DNA from 2 places in the Butyricicoccus faecihominis genome. Region 1 is predicted to be linked to the other one. Evidence: a T-box and tRNA genes for the amino acid it is inferred to sense, from the RefSeq annotation. Region 1 holds a T-box; the other holds one or more tRNA genes.

Evidence for each region. The T-box of region 1 lies ahead of pheS (phenylalanine--tRNA ligase subunit alpha). A T-box ahead of a tRNA ligase gene usually reads a tRNA of that ligase, here a tRNA-Phe.
Region 2: it has a tRNA-Phe gene. The T-box ahead of pheS (phenylalanine--tRNA ligase subunit alpha) is inferred to sense a tRNA for this amino acid. The anticodon was not compared.

Annotation. Positions count from the first base shown of each region.
Region 1 is NZ_BMQH01000009.1:71,055-79,019, reverse strand. It holds gene rpsQ (30S ribosomal protein S17) at 1-82, shown strand, start outside; gene rplN (50S ribosomal protein L14) at 95-463, shown strand; gene rplX (50S ribosomal protein L24) at 479-796, shown strand; gene rplE (50S ribosomal protein L5) at 816-1,361, shown strand; gene IEY11_RS10070 (type Z 30S ribosomal protein S14) at 1,376-1,561, shown strand; T-box leader at 2,297-2,530, shown strand; gene pheS (phenylalanine--tRNA ligase subunit alpha) at 2,626-3,645, shown strand; gene pheT (phenylalanine--tRNA ligase subunit beta) at 3,859-6,267, shown strand; gene IEY11_RS10055 (stalk domain-containing protein) at 6,322-7,965, opposite strand, start outside.
Region 2 is NZ_BMQH01000008.1:70,176-78,140, forward strand. It holds gene IEY11_RS09060 (MBOAT family O-acyltransferase) at 1-4, opposite strand, end outside; gene IEY11_RS09065 (S-layer homology domain-containing protein) at 29-2,038, opposite strand; gene IEY11_RS09070 (DUF4367 domain-containing protein) at 2,169-2,849, opposite strand; gene IEY11_RS09075 (RNA polymerase sigma factor) at 2,850-3,383, opposite strand; gene IEY11_RS09080 (hypothetical protein) at 3,582-4,268, shown strand; tRNA gene IEY11_RS09085 (tRNA-Phe) at 4,492-4,567, shown strand; tRNA gene IEY11_RS09090 (tRNA-Gly) at 4,829-4,904, shown strand; gene lepA (translation elongation factor 4) at 5,336-7,147, shown strand; gene hemW (radical SAM family heme chaperone HemW) at 7,134-7,965, shown strand, end outside.

The DNA of each region.
Region 1 (7,965 bases):
TAAGGTTAAGGTGATGGAGACCCGTCCGCTGTCCAAGGACAAGCGCTGGCGCCTGGTCGAGATCATCGAGAAGGCAAAGTAAGGAGGAGAGCACATGGTTCAGCAGGAAAGCTTTCTGCGTGCAGCTGACAACAGCGGCGCAAAGGAACTGAAGGTAATCCGTGTTCTCGGCGGCTCCGCACGCAAGTACGGCAACATCGGTGACGTAGTTGTTTGCTCGGTGCGCAAGTGCACCCCGGGCGGCGGCGTAAAGAAGGGCGATGTCGTTAAGGCAGTTATCGTCCGCACCGTTAAGGGCCTGCGCCGCGCTGACGGCAGCTATATCCGCTTTGACGAGAACGCTGGCGTTATCATTCGTGATGACAAAAACCCCCGCGGCACCCGTATCTTTGGGCCTGTCGCTCGTGAGCTGCGTGACAAGGATTACATGAAGATCCTGTCGCTTGCTCCGGAAGTACTGTAAGGAGGTCGCCAACAAATGAACAATTTGCACGTTAAGACGGGCGACACCGCAGTCGTTCTTTCCGGCAAGGAAAAGGGCAAGCGCGGCAAGATCCTGTCCGTAAACCCGAAGAAGGGTATGGTAGTAATTGAAGGTGTGAACATGATCAAGTGCCACACCAAGCCCCGCCGTCAGGGTGAAACCGGCGGCATCATCGAGCGCGAGGGTGCGCTGCGTGCCTGCAAGGTAATGCGCGTATGCCCGAAGTGCGACAAGCCGACTCGTGTAGCGCATAAGTTCACCGAGAACGGCACTAAGCTGACGGTGTGCAAGCACTGCGGCGAAACGCTTTAAGAAGAGGAGGTTGCAATAAATGGTTCCGAATATGAAAGCAAAGTATACTGCGGAAGTTGCGCCTGCTCTGATGAAGAAGTTTCAGTACGAGAGCGCAATGCAGATCCCGAAGCTCGACAAGATCGTAATCAATGTCGGCTGCGGTAAGGAAGCAAACGGTAACTCCAAGGTTATCGAGGCTATTGTCCGTGATATCACCCTGATCTCCGGCCAGAAGCCGATCATCACCCACGCTAAGAAGTCCATCGCAAACTTCAAGCTGCGTGACGGCATGCCGGTAGGCGTTAAGGTAACCCTGCGCCGTGACCGCATGTGGGAGTTCCTGGATCGTCTGTTCAACGTAGCTCTGCCGCGTGTACGCGACTTCCGCGGCATCAACGGCAACGCATTTGACGGCCGTGGCAACTACGCTCTGGGTCTGAACGAGCAGCTGATCTTCCCGGAAATTTCCTACGATCAGATCGACAAGATCCGCGGCATGAACATCGTTATCTGCACCACTGCAAATACCGATGAAGAAGCAAAGGAGCTGCTTACTCTGATGGGCGCTCCGTTTGAGAAGTAAGGAGGAGAAGTTAAATGGCTAAGAAGTCGATGGTTCTCAAGCAGCAGGCTAAGCCGAAGTTCTCCAGCCGAGCTTACAACCGCTGCAAGATTTGCGGCCGTCCGCACGCTTACCTGCGTGATTTCGGTATCTGCCGTATCTGCTTCCGCGAGCTGGCTTACAAGGGCCAGATTCCGGGTGTCCGCAAGGCATCCTGGTAAGGAAGAGCGATTTCAAAAAGGAACCCGTAAGGGTTCCTTTTTTTTATGCTTTAACGGTGGGCAGAGACCATTTCTGCACCGACTGATCGGGGCACGCGAACTGCGTAAGCGGGTTCGCCCCTGACGGGCGGCAGCCTTTTTCAGCACCGGCTGAGCGGGGTACGCGAACTGTCGCAGGCGTGTTCGCCCTTTCCGGGCGGGAAGTTTTCCGCTGCACCTCAGCGGGGGGATTCGCCGTCTGCGGACGGCGGGAACGTGCCGCGCCCCGCGGCAGGGGCAAAAAGGAAGGACAACCTGCGGTTTTCCTTCCTCTTTGAACTCCTACCTTTCCCTTATTTGTTAGCCTGGCGCAGAACAGAGACCGGCGACCGCTTCGAAACAGGGAACGGCAGTCGGGTGACCGTTGTGTGTCTTTCGTGAAATGTTCGCAATTCACAGATAGCGTACTGCTACACAGATGGTTTTATCAACGCAGGCGCGACACAAGGTGAATTGCCCGTAGGGCAAGAGAGGGTCCCCTGGGGGATAGCAGTGTCGCGCAGCTCTTTGGCACGTTGTAACGGACGGCACCTGCGGGTTTAATAATTGGTACAATCTATCTCGTAGGGTGCGCCGACCTCGGCGCACCGCCAAACAAAGGAAAACATCATGTTAAATCTTCATTTTAACGAAAAAATCCGGTTTTCCTCTTGCATTTTCCCGCAAAATGTGTTTTAATAATTCTGTTATGAATATTCCAATGCGATGAGCAGGAAAAGTAACGCTGTGTTCCTCTTTCTCAGAGAGAACGGTCCCATGGCTGCAAGCCGTTTATCGAGGTATGGCGCGAAGTTCCCCTGTGAGCACCGGTGCTGAATAGATGCAGTAGGCGCCGGCGAAGTAACGCTCCGTTACCGGCGTTCAATGAGTGCCCGATTTTTTCGGGAATCAGGGTGGTACCACGGAAGTTTTACGCCTTTCGTCCCTAATTTTGGAGGGATGAAAGGCGTTTTTTGTTTCATTAGGAATTACTAATTGGTATAAGAGACCATCCCTTATATACAAGCCAAAGAAGGAGAATTGGTATGAAAGAAAAGCTGCAAGGCATTTTGCAGACCGCGAAGGAGCAGCTCGCTGCCGCGAAGGATTCGCGCGCGCTGGACGAGGCCCGCGTTAAGTTCCTCGGCAAAAAGGGTGAGCTGACCGCGCTGCTCAAGGGCATGAAGGACGTTGCTGCAGAGGAGCGTCCGGTTGTTGGTCAGCTGATCAACGACGTTCGTGCGGAGATCGAAACCATCATTGACAAGCAGAAGAAGCTGATCGAGCAGGCTGCGCTCGAGAAGAAGCTGGAGGCGGAGACCATCGACGTTACCCTGCCGGGTGAGGACGTTGTCATCGGCAAGAAGCATCCGCTGAACATCGTGCTCGACGAGTTCAAGGAGATTTTCCTCGGTCTGGGCTTCTCGATTGCTGAGGGTCCGGAGGTTGAGCTGGATCACTACAACTTTGAGGCGCTGAACATTCCGAAGGACCATCCGGCACGCGACACGCAGGATACCTTCTATATTTCGGATAACGTTGTGCTCCGCACGCAGACCTCTCCGATGCAGGTCCGCACGATGGAAAAGCGCAAGCCGCCGATCCGTATTATTGCGCCGGGCCGTGTTTACCGTTCGGACGCCGTTGACGCAACCCACTCTCCGCTGTTCCATCAGATCGAGGGTCTGGTTGTCGATAAGGGCATCCGCATGAGCGACCTGAAGGGCATCCTCGAGCTGTTTGCAAAGAAGCTGTACGGCGAGGACACGGTTGTTCGTTTCCGTCCGCATCACTTCCCGTTCACCGAGCCGTCTGCGGAGATGGATATCCAGTGCTACCGCTGCCACGGCGAAGGCTGCCCGCTCTGCAAGGGCGAGGGCTGGATTGAGATCCTCGGCTGCGGCATGGTTCACCCCAAGGTGCTTGAGATGAGCGGCATCGACCCGAATGAATACTCCGGCTACGCCTTCGGCATCGGTCTGGAGCGTATGGTTATGGGCCGCTTCAAGATCGACGATATCCGTCTGTTCTATGAGAACGACGTTCGATTCCTGCACCAGTTCTAAGCGCTGACGCCTTATAGGGGACTTCAAAAGTCCCCTATATACGAAAAACGGTTCCTGGCGAAACCGCTTTTCGATACCCGAACGACGCCGCCCACGGCGGCTGGGTCGGGGTGTAAAAACGCAGGTACACGCCCCGCGTTTTTACGAAACAGCAAGGCTGTTTCTATTTCATGCGCGCCTGATGGCGCGATACTATCAAGGAGGAAATATCCTATGAAGTTGCCATTATCCTGGCTTTCGGATTATACCGATATGAACGGCATCACGCCGAAGGAGTATGATGCCAAGCTGACTATGTCCGGCTCCAAGGTCGAGGAGGTTTACTATCTCGGCGCAGAGATCGAAAATGTTGTTACCGGCAAGATTCTCGAGGTTGTCGATCACCCGGATTCCGACCATCTGAAGATTTGCCAGCTCGATGTCGGCAAGGAGGAGCCGGTGCAGATCGTCACCGGCGCACCCAATGTAACGCCTGCGTCCGTTGGCGAGATCTGTCCGGTCTGCCTGCACAAGTCCACCCTGCCGGGCGGCGTGAAGATCACCAAGGGCAAGCTGCGCGGCGTGCCGTCCAACGGCATGATGTGCTCGTTCCAGGAGCTGGGTCTGTCCCACGGCTGCGTACCGTATGCGTGCGAAAACGGCATCCTGTTCCTGCCGGCCGGCACCCCGGTTGGCGAGGACATCAAGAAGGTACTCGGTCTGGACGACTGGGTTTCCGATTTTGAGATTACGTCCAACCGCCCGGACTGCCTGAGCGTGATCGGTCTGGCCCGCGAGACTGCGGCTACCTTCGACCGTCCGTTCAGCGTCAAGACCCCGGAGGTCAAGGGCGTGGGCGACGACATCAACGAGTATATGTCGGTTGAGGTCAAGGATACCGACCTGTGCCCGCGCTACACCGCCCGCATTGTTAAGAATATCAAGATCGAGCCGTCTCCGGCGTGGATGCGCGAGCGTCTGCATGCCTGCGGCGTTCGTCCGATCAACAACATCGTTGATATCACCAACTATGTTATGCTCGAGTACGGCCAGCCGATGCATGCGTTCGACTACAAGTGCCTGTCCGATGGCCGCATCGTTGTCCGCCGTGCCCGCAACGGTGAGTCCATCCAGACTCTGGACGGCGTAGATCACGACCTGAGCGACAAGATGCTTGCCATCTGCGACAACGACAAGCCGGTTGCTGTTGCAGGCGTTATGGGCGGCGCAAACTCCGAGATTATGGACGACACCAAGACCGTCGTTTTCGAGTCCGCAAACTTCCACGGCGCTACCGTTCGTATCACCGCAAAGGCGCTCGGCATGCGTACCGAGGCCTCCGGCCGCTTTGAGAAGGGCCTTGACCCGCGCATGACCCTCGATGCAGTCAACCGTGCGTGCGAACTGATCGAGATGCTCGGTGCAGGCGAGGTCGTTGACGGCATTATCGATGTTGACAACTCCGACCCGAACCACAAGCGTCTGCCGTTTGAGCCGGACAAGATGAACGCGCTGCTCGGTCTGGAGCTGTCCACGGAGGAGCAGGTAAAGCTGCTCGAGAAGCTGGGCTTCCAGATCGAGAACAACGAGGTCGTTGTGCCGTTCTTCCGCACCGACATCAACCGTATGTGCGACGTAGCCGAGGAAGTTGCCCGCATGTACGGCTACGACAAGATTCCGACCACGCTGTATGCCGGTGAGATGGTACAGGGTGAGTTCACGCCGGCTCAGCAGGCGGAGCGCGCTGCTGCGCTGGTTTGCCGCGAGGCGGGCTTTGACGAGTCCATGAGCCACTCGTTCATCTCCCCGAAGTTCTACGACATGATCGGCTGGGACGAGAACGACCCGCGCCGTATCTCCACCACCATCCTCAATCCGCTTGGTGAGGATTTCAGCGTAATGCGTACCACCGTGCTGCCGTCCATGCTGGATAATCTGGCGCACAACCACGCGCATCGCAACCCGACCGCTTCGCTGTACGAGCTGGGCACCATCTACACCCCGACCGTCAAGGACGGCAAGGCTGACCCGGACGTACTGCCGCACGAGGAGAAGATCCTGACCCTCGGCAGCTACGGCCGCCTGTCCTTCTTCCAGTTCAAGGGCGTAATCGAGGCGCTGCTGCGTGAGCTGAACATCAAGGGCGCGTCCTTTGCTCCCGAGAAGGCCAACCTGTCCTACCACCCGGGCCGCTGTGCCAAGGTGCTCATTGACGGCAAGGAGATCGGCGTATTCGGCACCATTCATCCGACCGTTGCCGCACGCTACGGTCTGTCCGGCGAGGTACTCGCTGCCGAGCTGCAGATGGACGCGCTGCTGGCCGCCATCGACCCGGAGAAGCTGTATCATCCGCTGCCCAAGTTCCCGGCATCCACCCGCGATATCGCCGTTCTGGTTGATGATGCCGTTCCGGCGGCTTCCATGCAGGCCGCTGTTGAGAAGGCGGCAGGCAAGCTGCTCGAGTCGGTCAAGCTGTTCGACGTTTACAAGGGCAAGGGCATCCCGGAGGGCAAGAAGTCTGTTGCATATTCGCTGTCCCTGCGCGCACCCGACCGTACCCTCACCGACGAGGAGTGCGACAAGGCAATGCGTGCCGCTATCTCGGCGCTTGAGACCGAGTTCGGCGCTCAGCTGCGCGGTTAAGTTCCTGAATTGGATAGAGAAAGAGCAGATGCTTGGCATCTGCTCTTTTTTTGCTTATTCGTAGGCGGAATAGTCGATCTGATCCGGACGCGGCTCCCATGCGACAATTTTACTGCCCTTGGAAGGCTCGGTCATCGGAGCGGTATCCGATGGGGAGGCAGTGAGTACGATTTTCTGCGTCAGCTTGTCCTGGTTGCGCGTATGTCGGGTCTTCGTGAGCTGCAGATTGCGCAGATTGCCGGAGAACTGCGTTTCATACAGCTCTTCCCAATACGATTCGTTCAAGGTGGTTGAAGTGGTGCCGGAGATAGAGCCGTCCGCAGTATTCAGCGTGTAGTTCACCTTAGATTTGGGTTCGTCATCATATTGGTAGACATTGGCCTCATATGCTGCCGTATAGCGTGTGCCGCTGCGGGTAAACAGCGTGTCACCGGCGGATTCTTCCAGATCGCGGCGGTCTTGCAGTGCATGCGCATAAACACCGCTCCAGCCGGTACCGGCAGCGTCTTTTTCGCTGTTGATGACGATGGATTCACCGATCGTATGCACCTTGCCCTGTGCCAGCTCGGACCAGCGTTCGGGAGAATCATTGGAGCCTCTCTGCGTATCCATGGTGTAAACCTTGAGCCATGCACCGTTTTTCATGGCAGTCATGCGGTCGTTCAGTTTGGTGTCAAACTCGGCCCAGTCGGCGAAAACGCCGGACAGTGCGGGACAATGCAGGTAGAAATGGCCGTAGGTGTCCGTTGTGCGCAGTTGGACCTGCAGATTTTTACGGTCCGCGGCGCTGAGATCATGCAGAGCCGCGTAAACCGCGGTCTCGATAGAGCTGTCGTAGCCGTATCGCGGGAAGAAATTCTGCGGCAGTTCGCCTAAATCGGCAGAGATCGTGGCCTCGATGCCGTTTTCGTCGGTCAGTGCATTGATTTTGGCAGACGCGTTATAGGTTGTGTCGCCGGAGATGGTGTTGAATACCGTGTAAGCGGCACTGATATCGACCGTGCTTTGCAGAGCCTTTGCGTTCTGGCCGTAGGACGGCTGTGCCTTGAGCCACTGATTGAGAACGGTAAAGCGGCTGTCAATGTCGGCAATCAGTGCATCGCGGTCATAAAGAACCGCAGTCTGCACACTGTTGTCCCACTGCACGGTAAGGCCAAAGCCTTCCGCGAAAAAGCGAATCGGAACGTAAGTACGTCCGCTTTTCTTGTACGGCGCAGAGTCAACATCGGTGGTTTTGATGACCTTTCCGGTGCTGTCATCGGTTATGGTAAGCTGCTTGCCGCCAAGCGAGAAGGCAAGTGTCTGCCCGTCCTTTTTAGCGGTAATCGCACCTGCGTTGTAGTCCACTTCGGCACCGAGCGCCTCGGCGATTGCACGGAAGGGAACCATGGTACGGTTGTTCACCTTTTCCGGCTTTGCGTCCGGAAATTTGACGATGCAGCCATTCAGCTGCACGGTAAGCTGCTCGCGCAGCGGAAATTCATCGTCACATACCATGGATAAGGCTGCTTGATGATAGAAATCTTCCACACTGTCATAGATACGCATGTCGATGTCAAATTGCAGTTCTTCCATGGAACCAATGAAATAATAGTCCAATGCGATCTTCGGATTGGCCAGTATCTTCTCCATGTACTGGCGATACCGGTCGCTTGCCGTGTCATAGTCGAACGTGTAGAATCTGTGGGTAGTGGCTTC
Region 2 (7,965 bases), on a different contig from region 1:
TCACGTTTATTTCTCTCCGTCCCCGAAATTATTTGTTGTAGCCGGTCACGCCGTTTTTATTCATCCAGGTCAGCTTGACCTGTAGCAAACGGGCGATCGCCGGATTTTCCTGACCGTGCCGGGCTGCATACAGCCGCTGCAGCTCAAGCAGGTCGTTGTAGGTCAAATACGGATAATCCTGCCCGGAACAGGTGCCGTCCGGCTTGCAGGAGTAGTTCAGATCACCGTCCGGCTTGTACCACAGCAATTCACTCTGCTCAATGCCGCGCACCATGCGGTCAGCGAGAACGGCGTAGCTGTCCTCATTCACTGCGTCTGCCATCCGGTACAGGAATTCGGCTTCGGCGGCATGATGGTTGAGCGAAGCGTGTGTCGGCGAGGACTCTCCGTTCGGGTGCCAGTAATCCTGCACGAGCCATCCCTCGTCATCGCCGGCCCCGAAGGTGAAGTGATGCTGCCCGGCAAAGCTGACGAGAAAATCCGCATACTTGCGGGTCTTGTCCAGCCAGCCGGTCACACCGAAGTTTTCGGCTGCGTTGATGTTCGCCAGCCAGAAATCCGTGTTGAAGCGGGTGTCGTAGTAGCCGGGTTCGATGCCGTAATCCGTCTTGAGCCAGGTGCTGCCTGCCTGAGAGGGGATAAAGCCGTACTCGTTCTGCTGCTCGCGCATCAGGTCGATCATCGCCAGACCGATCGCGCGGGAGGCCGGCTGATCGGTGTCGTTTGCCATCTTGCCGGCAATATGTGCCGCCGGAAGCGAGTAGAAGTAGTTCTCGTCGAACGGATAGTAGGTCGAAGGTGCGGTATAGTAGTAGCCGTTGTAGCACCAGCGGTTGGTGCCGATCAGGCTGTAGTTCGCCCAGCGGCTGAGCATGGACTGGTCGCTCCAGTCGATGAGCGTCTGCTGAGAAGTCAGCAGCAGATAGTCACTGTAGGTGCCCTGCGTAAGAGCCGCAACCTGCACGGAGAACCGGAAGCCGGAAGCTGTCCGCTCGATCTTCAGCGAGCCGTTTTTGCCCGGGAAATACTCGATCATGCCGTTGTCTCGCGCGGCATAGGTCATCGGCGTGACGAGAATGCTGTCCACGCCGTCCACCCGCAGGAAGTACATGCCGCTCGGCAGCGTGCCCGCAGCAAGCGGCTGCTGTTTCCATGAGGACGCTGCGGTGTCGTACCAGCGAACGGTGCCGGACATGCCCTTCATCTCAAACTGCGCGGCTGTGTGTGCGGGTGCGTCCAGTACGGCGGCAGAGTGTCCCATCTCGACCGCGCAGCCCTGACCGTCCGTGTAACGGCGGGTCGCTCGATGAACTTCGGTCAGGTCCTGTTCGGTCTCGCTGCGCGTCACGTCGCCCAGTTTGGTGGTGAAGGCCGTGTAGGAATGGGTCTGCGGCGGCTTCGGCGCATCGGTTTCCCGCTGCTGGTAGGAGACCATCGGTGCAAAACGCTGCAAAATAGTCGCCAGCTGTGCGCGGGAGACCGTGCGCTGCGGAGACAGTGTGGTCGCGGTCGTGCCGGTGATCAGTCCCACGGCGTTGGCCCACTGCATGGCAGTCTGCGCATACGGATGAATCGAAGAAGCATCCGTGTAGCCGGAGAGCGCGTTTTGTGCCGTCACATCCAGCTTTTTGTATTCGGCAAAGCGGTACAGCATAACGGCGAACTGCTCGCGCGTAAGTGAGGTGCCGGGGCGAAATACCGTGTCGCTGTAACCGGTGATGATGCCGTTGGACACACCCCACCGAACCGCGGTCAGGAAGGACGCGTCCTCCGCGACATCCTGAAAGGTAAGCACTGTGTCAGCTGCAGGCGCGTGCTCCATGCGGTACAGCGCCTGCACCAGACAGGCGCGGGTCGCAGGTGCATCTGCGGCAAAGGTGTATTCCGAAATGCCGTCCATCAGATTGGACTGTACGGCGAATTCCATGGCCTGTTCTGCCCAGTGCGGCTTTAGATCGGAATAATCGGCGGCAGCGACGCCGGTCAGCATCGAAAGACTAAGCATTACGGCCGCCGCGGTATAGCGATGTTTGTTCAAAAGAGTAAACCTCCGTGATTGTTTTCGCGCAGAAAATCATGCGCGTGGTTTATACACTTTCACAATTTATCATTATAACACCGCGGCAGGGCAGGCCGCAATAGCAATTCTTTGCAATATCAGCAGAGAATTACTGCAGATTCTCGATGAGTTTGCGGCAGGTATCGGCGGGTAGGCTGCTGTACAGGTGATAGACGATGTCATCGTGCGTCCAGAGGAGCGTGACCGTGCCGTTTTTCTCGATCATCGTAACCGGACTGCCGTGCAGAGCAAATTCGGTAACGGATGCGTTTTCCGTGTCCACGAGCTTGTGTGCCTCCGAAGTGTCCGTAATCCGGGTGCAGGTCAGGTCGAGAAAATCGGTAGTGCTCTCGTAGGTAACGGTATAGCCGTTAGGTGTGCTGCGCTCATCGGTTTTGTGCATGGTATCCGGCAGACCGGACAGAACCGGCGGTGTGAACGCCTTGCTGTCGGTTTCGGACGGCAGGGCAGACGAAAAACGATAGTCGGTCAGGTCGTTAAACACGCGCACGACAGTATTGATTAGCGATACGCGGTATGCTTCTACGCTCATCGCGCAGCCGAACGAAACCGCAGCGGAAAGCAGCAGAACAGCGGCCGTGCGGCGCGCAAGACGAAGGCTCCGGTTGAACGCCGCAGAGTGCTTTTGCGCACGCATCAGACGGCGCATTTCGCGCCGGAATTTCCGGGAGAAACGGTGCTCAGGCAGCGCATCCGGCGTACAGGCTTGCAGCCACAGCTCGCGCGCTTCGGCGGCCTGCGCGGACAGCATATCGTCAGTGATCTTCATTTACGGTTCCTCCATCCCACTCAGCGCTGCGCTGAGTTTTTCCTTGGCACGCTGGATGAGCTTGCGCACGTTCGGCTCGGTTGTATCCAGAATATTCGCGATCTCCGCGTTGGAATAGCCGCAGTCGTACCGCAGAAGCAGTACCGAGCGGTAACGCGGCGGCAGTGCAGCGATAGCGGCCGCCAGAGTGTCGCGCTCGGCGAGACGCTCAATCTCGGCGGCAGGCGCGGCTCCGACATATTCTTCGACAAGCGGCAGGACATTGCGGCGCTGCTTTTCGCGGTACAGGTCGATCGCTTTGTGCTCGGTAATAGTGACGAGCAGCGCACGCGTTTTGTGACACCTCGGTGAAGAAATGGTGTCCAGAATTTCGATGACTTTGAGAAAAGCCTGATGCACCACGTCCTCCGCATCTCTGCTGTTGCGCAGAATGCGGTTTGCGGTGTAGTACATCAGATTTTTGTATTCGCTGTAAAGAATCTCGAACTTGGACTTGTCTGCGTCCGAGTCGATCATTGCCAGATAGAGAAACATTTTTACGCCTTCCTGCCTATTATTTTAGCAGATTATAGCATATTGTGCCTGACGATGCAATCTGAAGAGCGGATTTACAGGCTGCTCTTCTCATGGCGAAAAAATTTCTAAATTTTTTGCGGAAGAGTGTCACAAAACCGGAAGGGCATTCGTCTATATAGTATGAGCAGGGCAGGAGAGCCGGAAAGGAGGGATTGCGTGGATAATCGCAGGATATGGCTTCGATTGGGCGGCGTACTGGCTGCGGCAGCTGTCTGCACGGGCGGTGCAGCTGTTGTCTCCGACCGTGCGCAGGAAGCGAAAAATGCACAGACAGCGTTCCTCGGCGCGATGGAAACGCAGATGCAGATAGGGTGCTATCCGTCGGAGACTGGCTCACCAGCCGACCTGACCGAGCGGGAACGCACGGAATTGCAGACGGCATACGTCTCACGGGTGGAGCAGTATTACGCCGAGAAAAATCCCTGCCGGGAACGATACATTGCGCTGAACGAGGGGATTTTGACGGCTGCCGACCCAAATGTAGAATACAGCGAGTCCTGCGGTGCAGCTGACTGCCGATTTGACAGCGTGAGACTGTCCGCAGACCGAATGACGGCAGTGGTGCAAGCACAGATCATTGTCTGGGATAAACGAATCTCCGGCAATCCGGAGCAGGGATTTTCGGTGGAGCTGCCGGTCAATCGGGATACCATCACTGCGATCATGAAGAAGGAGAACAGCGCATGGAAACTGGGCTCGATTGATTCACAGACCAGCGTGTTGGCTGCTGTGCCGGCCAATGACGAGATTTGCAGAGAACGCTATCCGACATTTCAAATGGCAAGGCAGGCGGCAGACAGTATAGATGACCAGGCATACATAAAGGAGGCGCGTTTCGCTTGAACTATTTTGGGCTGCACCGTGTGGCTGCTCCCGCATGAAAAGGATAGAGCGGCGGACTTGTTGTGGGGACAAATCCGCCGTAAACAGAAGAGAAAAGTGAAAACAGTCGCAGGATGAACTGCTGTGACTGTTTTCTCCTGCTTGCAGAATATACAAAAAATTTTGAAAAAAGTTGTTGACATTTCCGAGGGAATATAATATACTAAACAAGCGCTGTAAAAACGCCTCTGTAGCTCAGTCGGTAGAGCAGGGGACTGAAAATCCCCGTGTCGGTGGTTCGATTCCGCCCGGAGGCACCATTTTTTAATGAGTGCCATTGGCACTCATTAAAAAATAATACCTCCGTGCTGAGGAATCGAGGCCGTAGCCCTCTAACCTCTGAATTGTCGCTTTGCGACATTGGAATGAGAGCAGGCGGCTCTTGGAAATATGCCGGTGGCATATTTCAACCAGCGTGGCTTTTTCCGTAGAAAAAGCGATTCCGCCCGGAGATGTAGCGTCGGAGCGACAAGTAACCCATCTTCGAGTTAAAAATCGCGTTAGCGCGAAAAATCAAATATGCGGCTGTAGCTCATCTGGTAGAGCGCCACCTTGCCAAGGTGGAGGTAGCGAGTTCGAGCCTCGTCAGCCGCTCCAAATCAAAGGGCACCGATGTCATTCGGTGCTTTTCTTTTGGCCGCAGCACACTCGCTTCCTCCACCTTCATGAAATCAGAGGTCGGGGTCCCCGTGAAAGCCTGCGGCTTTTGCGGGGTGTGGATGCGAGTTCGAGCCTCGTCAGCCGCTCCAATTAGAAGCACCGAGTAAAATCGGTGCTTTTGTTTTACCCCAAACCGCCGGCCGCCGCTAATTCTTTGTCGGTTTACTGCTTCATCATGATAATACAATAACCGCTTTGCATGAAATTCCTCTTATCAGAAAATGAAATTTATGAAAAAATACAAAATTCACGTTTGCAGCAGAGAAACAAACGTAAACTGCGAAAGAACGCTTGTGACACCCCGCCAAATATGCTATAATGAGCCTATATTTATTAGGTTTACAGTTTACAGATAAGGAGCTTTCGACGTGAAAAATCGCGAGCAAATTCGTAATTTCTCCATCATTGCACATATTGACCACGGCAAATCTACGCTGGCAGACCGTCTGCTGGAGCAGTGCAAGGCCGTTTCCGTGCGTGAAATGGAGGAGCAGTTACTCGACAATATGGAGCTTGAGCGTGAGCGCGGCATTACCATCAAGGCGCGCGCTGTCCGCATGGAATACACCGCGGACAACGGCAAGACCTACGAAATGAACCTGATCGACACCCCGGGTCATGTGGACTTCAACTATGAGGTTTCACGTTCTCTGGCGGCGTGTGAGGGTGCGCTTCTGGTCGTTGATGCGGCACAGGGTATTGAGGCGCAGACGCTCGGCAACACCTATCTTGCCATCGACGCCGGTCTGGAGGTCGTGCCGGTCATCAACAAGATCGACCTGCCGGCGGCAGACGCGCCGCGCGTCAAGAAGGAGATCGAGGATATCATCGGCATTCCGGCAGAGGACTCGCCCGAAATTTCCGCAAAAATGAATATCAACATTCACGAGGTGCTCGAGCGCATCGTAACCGATATTCCGGCGCCGGAGGGCGATGCGGATGCGCCGCTGCGCGCACTCGTGTTCGACAGCCAGTACGACCCGTACAAGGGCGTTGTCGCTTACATGCGCCTGCTTGACGGTAAGATCTGCCCGGGCATGAAGGTCAAAATGATGGCCACCGGTGCTGAATTTCAGGTACTTGAGTGCGGCTACATGCTGCCGCTTGGTCTGTCTCCGCAGCAGGAGCTGTGTGCGGGTGAGGTTGGCTACTTTACCGCCTCTATTAAAAAGGTGTCCGACACCCGCGTGGGCGATACCGTTACCGGTGTGGAAAATCCGACGCCGGAGGCGCTGCCCGGCTATCGTCCGGCACGTCCGATGGTATTCTGCGGCATTTACACCGAGGACGGCTCCAAGTATCCCGATCTGCGTGACGCACTTGAAAAACTGCAGCTCAATGACGCAGCGCTGTCGTTTGAGCCGGAAAGCTCGGTCGCACTCGGCTTCGGTTTCCGCTGCGGCTTCCTCGGTATGCTGCACATGGAGATCATTCAGGAGCGTCTCGAACGTGAGTTTGACCTCGATCTTGTCACCACCCTGCCGAGTGTTATCTACGAGGTCAGCAAGACTGACGGCACCGTGCAGCGCTGCGACAATCCGCACGACTATCCGAGCCCGGATGTCATCGAGGAGGCCCGCGAGCCGTATGTTAAGGCATCCATCATGACGCCGCAGGAGTTCGTCGGCAATATCATGCCGATGTGTCAGGACCGACGCGGCATCTTCAAGGATATGCAGTATCTGGACTCCAATCTGGTCGAGCTGCACTATGAAATGCCGACCGGTGAGATCATTTATGACTTTTTCGACGCGCTCAAGGCTCGTACCAAGGGTTATGCGTCGCTCGATTATGAATTTATCGACTACCGCAAGAGCGATCTCGTTAAGGTCGATATGCTGCTCAACGGCGATCAGGTGGACGCGCTGTCCTTTATCGCGCACCGCGACAAGGCCTACGGCCGTGCCCGCCGTATCTGCGAAAAGCTGAAGGAAAATATTCCGCGCCAGCTGTTCGAGGTGCCGATTCAGGCAGCCATCGGCGGCAAGGTTATCGCCCGCGAGACGGTCAAGGCGCTCCGCAAGGACGTACTGGCTAAGTGCTACGGCGGTGATATCACGCGCAAGAAGAAGCTGCTCGAAAAGCAGAAGGAAGGCAAGAAGAAGATGCGTGCGCTCGGCACGGTTCAGCTGCCGACCGAGGCTTTTATGGCTGTGCTTAAACTCGATGAGGAAAACTAACGCTGCAACAGGCGGCAAGCTGCTCGGCCTCTACCTGCACATCCCGTTCTGCGTGAAAAAGTGCGCGTACTGCGATTTTTATTCGGTCACGGATGCGTCGCTCAAAGCCGATTACACGGCGGCGCTGATTCGTGATATAAAGGCGTACGGCGAACGCTGTTCCGGTTACACGGTCGATACCGTGTACATCGGCGGCGGTACGCCGACCTGCCTTGGCGCAGACTATCTCAGCAGGATTTTACAGGCGGTCGGGGCATGCTTTGCGATTGCGGAAAACGCCGAAATCACGGTGGAATGCAATCCGGAGAGCACATATCAAGCGGTGCTGGAGGCCATGCATAAGCACGGCGTCAACCGGCTCTCGTTTGGCGTGCAGGCGGTGCACGACACCGAGCTCAAACGCATCGGCCGTATCCACGACTTTGCACAGGCACAGGCAGCCGTAGAACTCGCACGGCAGTGTGGCTTTACCAACATCAGCCTTGACTTGATGTACGGCCTGCCAAACCAGACGCAGGCGCAGTTTCTCGACTCGGTAACGCAGTGTTTGACGTTGAATCCGCAGCATTTGTCGTGCTACGGACTCAAACTGGAGCCTGCAACACCGATGGGACGTGAAAATCCGGTTCTGCCGGATGATGATACGCAGGCAGATACCTATCTTGCCATGTGCAGGCTGCTCCGCAGGAACGGCTTCGAGCACTATGAAATATCAAATTTCGCAAAACCGGGTTTTCGTTCCCGGCATAATTTCAAATACTGGGATCTTTCCGACTATCTCGGACTGGGACCGGGTGCCCATTCCTTCCTGAATGGCC